Prochlorococcus marinus CUG1417: one gene and its partner. Each later gene encodes a partner of the first gene's protein in a complex. Links are inferred from orthologs where the notes say so. Each region holds a gene or a part of one and is shown on either strand. Other genes may lie near its edges.

Region 1 (8,123 bases):
TCCTCAAGATTAATTGCTATTAAACCATTTGAGCGAATTTTTGAGAAAGCAGAAAGTGAAGTTCTTTTTATAAATCCAGCCCTAGTAAGCATTAATAAATAAAAATCGTTATCAAAAGAATCTACTGCAACTAATGAAGTTATTTTTTCTTCTCGTGGTATCGGGAGAAGTTGAACTGATGGAGTACCCTTTGCTGTTCTACTGCCCATAGGAACTCTATATGCTGGGAGAGCATAAGCTACCCCTCTATCACTGAAAAGTAAAAGAGTATCATGATCGTTACAGCTTATGAATAATTTGACCTCATCATCTCCATGGGTCTTTGTGCCAGCTTTACCCCTTGACCCACGACTGGTAGATTCAAATTCGTTGACGGGCATCCTTTTTAAATAACCAGCTTCAGTTAATAAAACTACTGACCTATCATTTGCTATAAGATCAATATCATCTAGACCACCACCTAAATCTAGTATTTCTGTTTTTCTTGGAGAAGAAAATTTTTCATCTATTTTATTAAGTTCTTCAAGAATAATTTCATAAATTCTTTCTTTACTATTCAATATTTGCTCATATTGGTTTATTTTTTGAGTTAAATCATCATGTTCAGCCTTAATTTTATCTGCCTCAAGGGCTGTTAATCTTCTTAACTGCATTTGTAAAATTGCCTCTGCCTGCGTGGAAGATAACTCATGATCAGTTTGTAATTTTTCGCGAGCTGTAATTACATCTTTGGCTGATCTTATTAAATTGATAATTTGATCCATAGCAGCTAAGGCTAATAGAAGTCCCTTTACAATGTGATCCCTTTCTTCTGCCTTTCTTAATAAGAATCCTGTTCTTCGTCTTATTGTCTCAACCCTAAAATCTAGAAATACATCTAACATTTTTCGAAGTGAAAGAGTTGTGGGTTCTCCTTTTACCAAAGCTAGAATATTCGCACTAAAGTTATTTTGTAGGGGAGTTAACTTAAATAAATTATTTAAAACTACTTGTGGATAGGCATCTCTCTTTAGTTCGATAACAATTCTCATTCCATCTCGATCACTTTCATCTCTAATATCAGAAATTCCTTCTAATTTTTTATCATTGACCAAGTCAGCAATTCTCTCTATCAAAGCTGCTTTATTAGTTTGAAAAGGTAGTTCCGTAATTATTACTGCATCTTTCTCTGCCCTACCAGCAGCTTTGATTTGTTCAATATTTGCAACACCTCTCATTGTTATTGAACCTCTTCCAGTTTTGAAAGTTTCTCTAATCCCATCTCTTCCTAAAATTTGTCCTCCAGTGGGAAAATCAGGACCTTTGATTATTTCAAAAAGTTCCTTACTTTCAATCGAAGGGTTTTTGATTATTGCTTTGAGACCATTAATTAATTCTCCCAAATTATGTGGTGGAATATTAGTTGCCATTCCAACTGCTATTCCAGATGAACCATTTAAAAGTAATTGAGGTATCCTAGCCGGCAAAACCGTTGGTTCTTGTTGTGAACCGTCAAAATTATCAGAAAAATCTACTGTTTCAGATTCAATATCCTCTAATAAACTTTCGTCCGTAAGAGACTGTAAACGAGATTCTGTATATCTCATTGCTGCTGGAGGGTCGTTATCAACAGAACCAAAGTTTCCATGGCCATCTATGAGTGGCATCCTCATAGAGAAATCCTGGGCCATCCTAACTAAAGCATCATAAACAGCAGTATCGCCATGAGGGTGGTATTTACCAAGTACTTCTCCTACAACTCTTGCACATTTTCTGTATGGTCTACCGCTAGTTAAACCAAGTTCATACATTGCATAAAGAATTCTTCTGTGGACAGGTTTTAATCCATCTCTTGCATCTGGAAGAGCACGACCAACTATAACGCTCATTGCATACTCAAGGTATGAACGAGACATTTCATTTCTTAGGTCAGTCTGAATAATTCGATCGTTATCTTCGCTTAATCCTGAGTTATCGGAATCTAAAATATCAGACATACAAAAATCCTTTCTTTAATAATAATGGCTGATTGTCATAATGAATAAAAAAAAAGATTTATTTAATTCCCAAATACTCACATTTACACACAAATCAAAATAAAACCTGTTGTTTTTGAATAAACCTTGGCTTATTACCCCTTTAGTTGTTAATTTAATCAGAATAAAAGAAAACTATCGTGAATATTGAACTTGGTTTAAATAAAAAAGTCAGACGGGCTTTTGGCATCGATGAAATAGCTTTAGTCCCTGGTAATAGAACACTCGATTACGATTTGACTGATCCTTCCTGGTCAATAGGTGATTTCAAAAGAGAAGTTCCGATAGTCGCTAGTGCGATGGATAGTGTTGTCGATGTCAATACGGCTGTAGAGCTCACAAAATTAGGGTCCCTAGGGGTTATTAATATGGAGGGCATACAAACACGATATGAAAATCCTGATGAAATATTGAACCAAATAGCATCAGTCGGGAAGAATGATTTTGTACCATTAATGCAGAAAATATACAGTGAACCGGTCAAGGAGGGATTGATTGTACAAAGAATAAATGAGGTGAAAGAAAGAGGAGGTATAGCAGCTTTTAGTGGGACTCCTCAAGCCGCCATTAAGTTTAAAGAAACACTTAATCATTCCAAAATAGATTTATTTTTTCTTCAAGGAACAGTTGTTTCCACTGAACATCTTGGTATGGAAGGTAAGGAAACCTTAAATATTAAAGATCTCTGTCAATCTATGAATGTCCCAGTCGTAGCGGGTAATTGTGTTACTTACGAAGTTGCAAAACTTCTTATGGATGCTGGAGTCGCAGGATTGATGGTTGGGATAGGACCTGGAGCGGCTTGTACATCAAGAGGAGTATTGGGGATTGGAATCCCTCAAGCGACTGCAATTGCTGATTGTAGTGCGGCAAGAAATGATTACTTTAAAGAAAGTGGTCGTTATATTCCTATCATTGGTGATGGAGGAATTGTTACTGGCGGAGATATCTGTAAATGTTTAGCATGTGGAGCAGATGCTGTAATGATTGGATCCCCAATAGCTAAATCCTCAAACGCTCCAGGCAAAGGCTTTCACTGGGGTATGGCCACTCCAAGTCCAGTTTTGCCAAGGGGCACAAGAATCGAAGTTGGTTCTACAGGATCCTTAGAAAGAATAATTAAAGGCCCTGCCTTGCTTGATGATGGGACACATAATTTATTAGGGGCTATCAGAACTTCAATGAGTACTCTTGGGGCAAAAAATATTAAAGAAATGCAAGAAGTTGAAATAGTTATCGCACCATCGCTTCTTACAGAAGGTAAGGTTTATCAAAAAGCTCAGCAGCTTGGGATGGGTAAGTAGTTTACTTAGAGCAAATTATAAATCCTTAGTGAATTAAGTATTAAATTTGAAAATTTTTCTAATTAGGAGTTATTATTAAATAATGGGGGAAACCCCATACTCCTCACACACTAAATCGCCCGATTAATCGGGCTTTTTTAGATATTTTGTTACTTATATTATTTAATCTGTAATGAAATCATCACTTAAAAGAATTGCCTGCTAAATTTTCAAAAAGGAATACTTAAATTATGTCATCAGCTCCAGCCGTAACTGATTCTTCATTTGACAAGGATGTATTGCAAAGTGATCTGCCAGTATTGGTTGATTTTTGGGCACCATGGTGCGGTCCATGTAGAATGGTCGCTCCAGTTGTAGAAGAAATCTCAAAAGACTTTGAAGGGAAAATTAAAGTTTTTAAATTAAATACCGATGAGAATCCAAATGTAGCTAGTCAATACGGAATTAGAAGTATTCCTACATTAATGATCTTTAAAGGAGGTCAAAAGGTTGATACCGTTGTTGGCGCTGTTCCAAAAGCAACTCTTTCGAGCACTTTAACTAAGCATTTATAAATTTAAAAGCTTTGCATAAAATTGGGCTAATAGACTATGGAATGGGTAACATTCATTCTGTAACAAAATCTCTAGAAAGTCTTGGAGAAGAAATTATATTAATTAAAAACTTTAATGATTCCAAGCTTTGTAAGGCGATAATACTTCCCGGGGTTGGAGCATTTGATCCAGCAATGAATAATCTCATAAGTACTGATTTGATAACTGATTTGAAAAATTGGATTAAAAGTGGAAAATCCTTTTTTGGGATATGTTTAGGTCTCCAACTCCTTTTTGAATCTAGTGATGAAGGAAAAGTTCAAGGACTGGGAATTTTAAAAGGAAAAATACAAAAAATACCTAATATTGTTAACCAAAGAATCCCACACATGGGTTGGTGCCAACTTTTACCTACAAAGGAAAATACCTTACTTGGGATTGAAGAATTTAATAATTGGGTCTATTTTGTACATTCCTATCATGCAATCCCAGATGACTTAAATATTATTGCAGCTCAGGTTGATTATGGCTCTGAAAAATTAACTGCAATGATTGAGAATGATAATTTATTGGCCTGTCAATTTCATCCGGAAAAATCTGGCAAAACCGGTGAAAAACTTTTGAGAAGATGGCTGAGTAATATTCAATAACAGCTGCTTAGGGATGAAGACTAACTTAAGATTAATAGGTGGTAAAAAACTCCAAAGTCCAAATAATAGTTTTACAAGACCTACAACTTTGAAAGTGAGAGAGGCCATATTTAATATATTGAAAAATAGAGTTGAAGATAGTAACTGGTTAGATTTATTTAGTGGAACAGGAGTCGTATCTTGTGAAGCTTATAACCACGGGGCAAGCAAAATAATTGCAATTGAGAAAAACAAAATCAACTCAAAAATTTGCTTAGAAAATTTACTCTCGTTGGAGAATACCGAGAATAGGATTAATGATATCGAAGTGATTTGTAAAGACGTTTTGAAATGGACAAAACCCAACTATGAGAGAAACTTATCATCAAGATATATTGATTTAAACAATTTAAAATTTGATTTTGTTTATTTAGATCCTCCTTACAATGTGGATTTCCATGAATTAGTTTTAAATCAATTATTTAATTGCAATATTTTAAAAAAAGATTCGATAGTTATTTGTGAACATTCTCCAAATCTATTTATTAAAAAAAGTACTTTGTGGGAAACTATAGATGTTAGAGATTATGGACAGTCAAGATTAACATTCTTAATCAATGTCCAACATTCCTGAACCTCTTCTGTATTGATTCCATGCACTAACGAATAAACCAAGAAGAGTTATTGGTACTAACCCTAAAACAATTCCACAAAGAAGAGGCTCGATCATTTTTTTGCCTTTTTTTAATTTCTTATTCACAATTGTTACATAGAGAATATTTTTTGTGTCAACTTCTTCATCATCTGCAGCAGAAAAAGACTTTAAAAGAGACTTATTGAAAAATTTTTTTATTGTTTTAACGTTTTTATTGATATTTTTTTCAATATTTTTCGTGAATCATCGTGAAAAAAACAAATATATTATTAAAACTCTTGAGCTTAATGGATCTGCTAAGGTAGGCGATTCTATTTTTAAGATAAATTGTGTTGGATGCCATGGGATATCAGCAAGAGGATTAGTGGGTCCTGACTTACATTCAATAACTCAACGTATGAGCGATGAACAGATAATTAAACAAGTTACGGGTGGCCTTACTCCTCCCATGCCAAGTTTTGAAATTGATCCACTAAATATGTCCAATTTATTAAAGTATCTTCATAGCCTTGAATGATTTTGGAGAAGAATTTTTCAAATTTAAAGGTAATATTAGTTGAACCAAATGGCCCTTTAAATGTAGGGAGCATTGCCAGATTATGCTCCAACTTTGAAGTTGATGAATTAAGAATTGTTTCTCCAAAATGCGATATATTTTCTTTAGAAGCAAAAAAAATGGCTCTTAAAGGTCAAAAATTTCTTAATCATTGTAAGATTTTTGATAATCTTGAAAAAGCAATTTTTGATTGTGATTTAGTTCTCGCTTCTAATGGAAGGATTGATATGAGCAAAGATTCATTTTTTGAATCTTCTGAAGATATATTTAATTGGACTATATCTTTTAAAAAAATAAATAATTTAGCAATTATATTTGGTAGAGAAGATAGAGGTTTAACTAATAACGAATTACTTCTGGCAAATAAGACTTTTAATATCCCAACTTCTCTAAATAATCCTTCTTTAAATCTTTCTCATGCAGTTTCAATAGTTTTGTATGAATTAAATAAGTCTTCTAAAAAAAAGTTTAAGAAGGAATTAGAAGTTTTTAATCTTGCATCATCAAAACAAATTCATGATTCATTCTTGGAGATAGAGGAAATGCTTTTAAGAGTTGGATATCTCTTAGAACATACCTCAAGGGCAAAAATAAATAAATTTAAAAATTTTATTTTAAGGGCAAATACATCAACGCACGAAATAAATGTTTTAAGAGGAATTGTCCATCAAATAAAATGGTTTTTGAATAATTCAAAAAAAAATCAGTAACTTTTAAATTAAATTTTCTTTTTCTGTAGTTTAAATTTAATGAGGATATTTACTAAAAACATTTTCTGAAGTAACATCTATTGATTATTTGAATATTTAAGAAAACTAGCACTGTGACTACAACAAAGAAAAGAAGAGTTTTTCCTTTTACAGCTGTAATTGGCCAAGAAGAAATGAAATTAGCTCTTTTGTTAAATGTTATTGATCCAAGAATAGGAGGAGTGATGATAATGGGTGACAGAGGTACTGGAAAGTCTACTACCATCAGAGCCTTAGCTGATTTATTGCCTGCAATAGATGTTGTTAAAGATGACCCATATAATAGTTCCTTAAGTGATCCTGATTTACAGAGCAAAGAAGTTTTAGAAAAAATTGTTCAAGGAGAGAATCTAGAGAGCATTAAAAAACAAGTGCCTATGGTTGATTTGCCTTTAGGGGCTACTGAAGACAGACTTTGTGGAACTATAGATATAGAGAAGGCTTTGAGTGAAGGTGTTAAGGCATTTGAACCAGGGTTATTAGCAAAGGCTAATAGGGGATTACTGTATGTTGATGAAGTTAATTTGCTTGATGATCATTTGGTGGATGTACTTTTAGATTCTGCTGCTTCTGGGTGGAATACAGTTGAGAGAGAGGGGGTTTCAGTTCGCCATCCTGCTAGGTTTGTTCTTATTGGCTCAGGAAATCCAGAAGAAGGGGAATTAAGGCCTCAGTTATTAGACAGGTTCGGAATGAGCGTTGAGGTTAAGACCGTTAGAGACGCTGAATTAAGAGTTCAAGTAGTAGATCAAAGGACATCCTTTGACGATAATCCTGATGAGTTTTCATTGAGTGTGGAGAAACAACAAGATGAACTACAATTAAAGGTTGTTAAAGCTCAAGAAATTTTGAGTTCTGTTCAAATGGATGATGATCTTAGATTAAATATTTCTGCAATTTGCGGAGAACTGGATGTTGATGGGTTACGTGGAGATATAGTAACAAATCGTTCCGCTAGGGCGATCGCAGCCTTTGAGGGAAGAACCGAAGTGCAAGAAGATGATATAGCAAGGGTTATTTCTTGTTCGTTAAGACATCGCCTTAGAAAAGATCCATTAGAACAAGTTGATTCAGGGGAAAGAGTTATTCAAGCTTTTTGTAAAGTATTTGACTTAGATGAAAAAGAAAATCTTTCAAAATTCCAATTAACTGCAGAAGCTTAATTATAGTGAGAATTATTGGGATTGACCCTGGATTGGCGAGAGTTGGGTATGGAATTATTGAAGTAAAAAATGAAAAAAAGATTTTATTAGATTGTGGAGTTATTGAGACGGGAAAAAATAAAAAAGAAGAAGATAGACTTTATGAGATATTCAAAGATCTTAGTGAATTAATAAATTATTGGAATCCAAATATAGCAGCAGTAGAAAAGTTTTTCTTTTATAGATCAAGCACTACTATAAGTGTTGTGCAGGCTAGAGGAGTAATTATGATGGTACTGGCCTCTAAAAAAATTCATGTTAGTGAATATTCCCCCGCTCAGATAAAGTTAACTATTGCTGGGTCTGGAAAGGCCTCTAAGAAAGAAGTTCTTGATGCGGTTATGTATGACCTAAAACTTAAAAAACCTCCAAAACCTGACGATTCGGCAGATGCACTGGCTATAGCACTCACAAAACTTAATGAAGAAGGCTTCAACTGAAGATTAAATATGACTATCTTTGAAAGAAAGAAATTGGAGA
Region 2 (4,245 bases), 560 kb from region 1 along the record:
CTGAGCAAAGATTAGAGCGAGCTAAGAATGCCTTAGAAAAAGTTGGTCTTTCAGAAAGGATGAATAATCGTCCAAACCAATTATCCGGAGGTCAACAACAACGAGTTGCTATTGCTAGGGCGATTATCAATAATCCTGCAATATTGTTGGCAGACGAACCTACTGGAGCACTAGATTCAAAAACCACTGTAGATGTATTAGATCTTTTTGACAAGCTGCATGAATCTGGAATAACTATAGTTTTAGTTACTCATGAAGATGAAGTTGCAAATCGCGCAAAAAAAATAGCCAAATTTAAGGATGGAAGAATAGTTGAATTAAAAGTTAATTAAATTCAAAACCGTCTAATTACCTTCAGTTCAGTTTCATTTTCAATTCTTAAATTCCCATTGAAATCAATATCTTTAATTTTCCATGTATTAGGACAATAACCACTAGGTAAAAAACTTTTATTAAGAAACTTATTTGCTGATTTAATTACATATTCTTTCTTCTTATTAAATTCAGTTGAATCATAAAAAGCTTTAAGAACTTTGGCTGTCCAATAATGTTGATTAATATTCTTAGTTTGAAGTACTTTTGATAATGAAATACCTTCCGATGGAGTGTAATTTAAAACATTCATGCCAATTCCTACTCTTACATAGATAATTTCTTTGCCTCTTGTTATAACCCTCGGTAAAAATCCAATCAACTTTTTTGAACCAAAAAAAATATCATTTGGCCATTTCAAACAAACATTTATATTCTCTTGTCTAAGCATTTCACATAACTTAACACCTAAAGATAAATTAAATATTTGACATTCAAATTCTTTTGAAAATATTGGGTAAGCTGCACTTAACCAAATCCCGCCTTTTGGTGAAATCCAAGTTTTTGAGTTTTGGCCAACCCCCGAGAACTGTTCTCTTGCGATTATAGCTACAGGCTGATTTTTCTTTATTTCAGAATATTCAAAAAAGTTTGTTAGCTCATTTTCTGTACTTTTACATTTTATTTTGTAATGAAGTGTCCAAGTTGGATATTGACCCTGAATTTTTTTTAAATAAAAAACTGTCTTAGCTGCAGGTCCAATAACTTTCACAAATTTTTTATTAAAACAACGAGCATCTTTTAAAAGATTAGATTAACTTTAGTCTTAATAAGTAAATTTTACAAATTGGACAAAAAGTATTTGCCAATAGTGAATAGAAGGAATCCACATCCATTAAAAATTTGTCTTGATAATTTCAAAAAATCCTTTGGAGATTTAGATAAACTCTCTAAAATCAACGAAAACTGGAAGAACTTAATCGGATTAGAACTATTTCAAGAATGTAAACCATTAAATATTGAAAAAAAAATTCTTACTATCGCGGTAAATCATCCACAGTGGCGCCAAGCTTTAATCTATAACAAGCATAAATTAAAAGAGAGAATCGAGAAAATTGGAATAACTTTGAATGAAATAAAAATAATACAAAATTATGAAATTAAAAATAAAAATATCAAAGCTACTAATGCAAAGATAGTTTGGGCAAAGCATCCAAGCAGAATCAATCAAAATAATATGTGCATTTGTACTCTTTGTAATTCCCCTACTCCTGAGGGCGAAATCAAAAGATGGGGAAAGTGTTCTTTTTGTTGGAGAAAAGTAAAAAACTAAATTCTTTATTTAACTAAAATTAGTATTCCCATTTGCCCCCCCCAAATAGTCCTATATTCAGCTTTTTTAAATCCAACTTCTTTAGCAATATTTATAAGCTCTTTTTTCTTTGGAAAATTACTAATACTTTTTTCAATATATCCGTACTCTGGACCTAAATTAAAAAGCCGCGAAATGGTTACTACAATTAATCTCAAATAAATTTTCTGAAAAATATTGGATAAAGAATTTCTTGTTGAGTGATTAAAATCCAAAAATCCTGCCCTCCCCTTATCCTTCAAAAGATCAAAAACTTTTTTTATTCCTTCTTCAACATTATTTAAGTTTCTAAGTCCATATGACATGCAAATCCCATCAAAATTTTTTGAATAATCATTAATTTCTAATACATCTTTAATTTCCCACTTAATAAATTTATTTTTTTTAAGCTCTGATTTTTTTTTTGCAATATTTAAGATATCCTCTGCACTGTCAATCCCAGTAATCGACCCCCTTGGACTAACTCTCTCAGAAATTAAGAATGCTAAATCTCCAGTTCCACAGCATAAATCAGCCCAATCTTCGCCATTTAAAGGTGCCAATAAATTAACTAATTTCCTTTTCCATAATCTGTGCAGCCCAAAACTTAATAGATTATTTAAAAAGTCATATTTATAAGAAATTTTATTAAATATATTTTTGACTTCGATAGTTTTTGTGAATTTCATTTTTAAATTTTTAACTTATTTTTTTGGTATTAAATTAAATTTTTATTCATATGGTCTAATTGGAAGATTTTTTTCGATAAGGAAAGTTTTTATTTCTTGTAGAGTAAGTTTCTTATCATGAAGTAATGATGCTAAAAGTGCAGCGGATGCTTTGGCTTCATTGAAAACATCATAGATATCTTCTAAACAACCAGCCCCTCCGGAAGCAATTACTGGGATATCAACAATATTTGCAACAGATTCTGTCAAATTTAAATCATATCCATTCTGTGTTCCATCACCATCCATTGAAGTAAGCAATATTTCCCCTGCGCCTAACTCCTCAACTTTCTTTGCCCAACTTAATACATCTATACCAGTATTTTCTCTACCTCCTTTCACGTACACCTCCCACTCTCCAAACTTATCAACTTTTCTTCGAGCATCAATTGCTATAACGATGCATTGATTACCAAATTCTCTAGAACTTTCAGAAATTAAATAGGGATTTCTTACGGCTGAGGAATTCAAACTCACTTTATCTGCTCCTGCTCTTAAAAGATCATTAATAGAAGAAACAGAATCTATACCTCCACCTACTGTAAAAGGAATTTTTACTGATTTTGCTGTCCTAGAAACAAGGTCAACTAATGTATTCCTATTTTCCACGCTTGCTCTAATATCTAAAAATACTAATTCATCTGCGCCTTCATCAGAGTACCTACAAGCCAATTCAACAGGATCACCTGAATCTCTCAAGTTAACAAAATTTACACCTTTAACGACTCTGCCATTGGCGACATCTAAACAAGGAATTAAACGAAGAGCTACCATTTTAGTAAAAATTGTCCAAATGCTGTTAATCTTGCATAATAGCTTCCATTTTACCTCTTATGGCTGAAACAAAATTATTACCCAAAATTGGTAGTAAAATTAAAATTAACATTAACAAAGTAAAAGATAGACTACCAGCTAAATTAATTGACCAAATATCCTCCAATCCAAAAGCCGTAATAACAGGCTATAAAATGACCGACGGCAGGAGTATTGGGATCACCGCAAAATTTCAGAATGGTGAGCAAAATTGGTTTTTCCCAGAAGAAATTGAGAAAGGTTAAAAAGTAAAGTGAATGATCCAAAACAACTATTAGGAATTAAGGGTGCCTCTGAAACATCAAGCATATGGAAACTCCGTATACAGTTAATGAAACCCATAACGTGGATCCCTTTGATATGGGGGGTTATTTGTGGAGCAGCTGCAAGTGGGAATTTTGAATGGACATTTAGTAATGTTCTAGCTTCATTGGCATGTATGTTGATGAGTGGACCACTTCTGGCTGGTTATACCCAAACCATAAATGATTTTTTTGATAAAGAAATTGATGCAATTAATGAACCAAACAGACCAATTCCTTCTGGCAAAATTTCAATTAAAGATGTAAAAATACAAATCTGGGTATTACTTATAGCTGGTTTAATAGTTGCTTTTCTATTAGATTTATATGCTAAGCACAGCTTCCCCTCCGTCTTACTTCTGGCATTAGGAGGTTCCTTTGTTAGTTATATATATTCTGCTCCACCACTCAAATTAAAACAGAATGGTTGGCTTGGAAATTATGCATTAGGAGCATCTTATATAGCTTTACCTTGGTGGGCAGGACAAGCCTTGTTTGGGAAATTAACTATAGTGACGGCGATACTAACACTTGCTTATAGTCTCTCAGGACTTGGAATTGCTGTTATTAATGATTTCAAAAGTGTTGAAGGAGACTCAAAGCTAGGCTTAAATTCTCTACCAGTAGTATTTGGAATTAAAAATGCAAGTAGAATAAGTGCAGGACTAATTGACATTTTTCAATTAGCAATGGTTGTAGTATTAGTCATTATTGGTCAACATTTAGCCTCTGTAATTTT

The links. The genes of interacting proteins can lie anywhere in the genome.
Region 2: the proteins of hisH (region 1) and hisF are in contact, whole or in part, in a crystal structure (PDB 6RU0), measured with the Thermotoga maritima proteins. The link is inferred for Prochlorococcus marinus CUG1417 from one-to-one orthologs. Residues at the interface, in WP_004080484.1 of Thermotoga maritima: Asn15, Arg18, Arg22, Arg117, Leu118, Pro119, His120, Met121, Gly122, Trp123, Asn124, Asn134, Gly135, Tyr136, Tyr138, Val140, Tyr158, Glu180, Lys181, Ser182, Ser183, Lys184, Ile185; in WP_004080486.1 of Thermotoga maritima: Met1, Leu2, Ala3, Arg5, Ser40, Glu41, Asp45, Glu46, Ala70, Glu71, Ile73, Asp74, Ile75, Pro76, Phe77, Asp98, Lys99, Ser122, Gln123, Glu161, Thr195, Leu196, Asn247, Arg249, Glu251.

The regions. Positions count from the first base shown.
Region 1 is NZ_JAAORN010000001.1:972,627-980,749, reverse strand. Bases 2,820-5,693 are described here. They hold hisH (imidazole glycerol phosphate synthase subunit HisH), read left to right. Parts: upstream 2,820-3,884; coding sequence 3,885-4,502; downstream 4,503-5,693. Other genes in these bases: HA140_RS05700 (RNA methyltransferase), read left to right, coding at 5,650-5,693; HA140_RS05705 (cytochrome c), read left to right, coding at 5,267-5,653; petG (cytochrome b6-f complex subunit V), read right to left, coding at 5,092-5,211; rsmD (16S rRNA (guanine(966)-N(2))-methyltransferase RsmD), read left to right, coding at 4,516-5,115; trxA (thioredoxin), read left to right, coding at 3,550-3,873. Also shown: gyrA (DNA gyrase subunit A), read right to left, coding at 1-1,976; more of HA140_RS05730, read left to right, coding at 2,156-2,819; more of HA140_RS05700, read left to right, coding at 5,694-6,402; bchI (magnesium chelatase ATPase subunit I), read left to right, coding at 6,516-7,604; crossover junction endodeoxyribonuclease RuvC, read left to right, coding at 7,610-8,083; HA140_RS05685 (5-formyltetrahydrofolate cyclo-ligase), read left to right, coding at 8,093-8,123. UniProt on the Escherichia coli protein: IGPS catalyzes the conversion of PRFAR and glutamine to IGP, AICAR and glutamate. The HisH subunit catalyzes the hydrolysis of glutamine to glutamate and ammonia as part of the synthesis of IGP and AICAR.
Region 2 is NZ_JAAORN010000001.1:410,309-414,553, reverse strand. The notes cover bases 1,281-4,245. They hold hisF (imidazole glycerol phosphate synthase subunit HisF), read right to left. Parts: upstream 3,166-4,245; coding sequence 2,395-3,165; downstream 1,281-2,394. Other genes in these bases: chlG (chlorophyll synthase ChlG), read left to right, coding at 3,458-4,245; petP (cytochrome b6f subunit PetP), read left to right, coding at 3,225-3,449; ubiE (bifunctional demethylmenaquinone methyltransferase/2-methoxy-6-polyprenyl-1,4-benzoquinol methylase UbiE), read right to left, coding at 1,651-2,352; HA140_RS02335 (DUF721 domain-containing protein), read left to right, coding at 1,281-1,645. In the rest of the region: HA140_RS02345 (ABC transporter ATP-binding protein), read left to right, coding at 1-332; HA140_RS02340 (biotin--[acetyl-CoA-carboxylase] ligase), read right to left, coding at 335-1,084; more of HA140_RS02335, read left to right, coding at 1,160-1,280.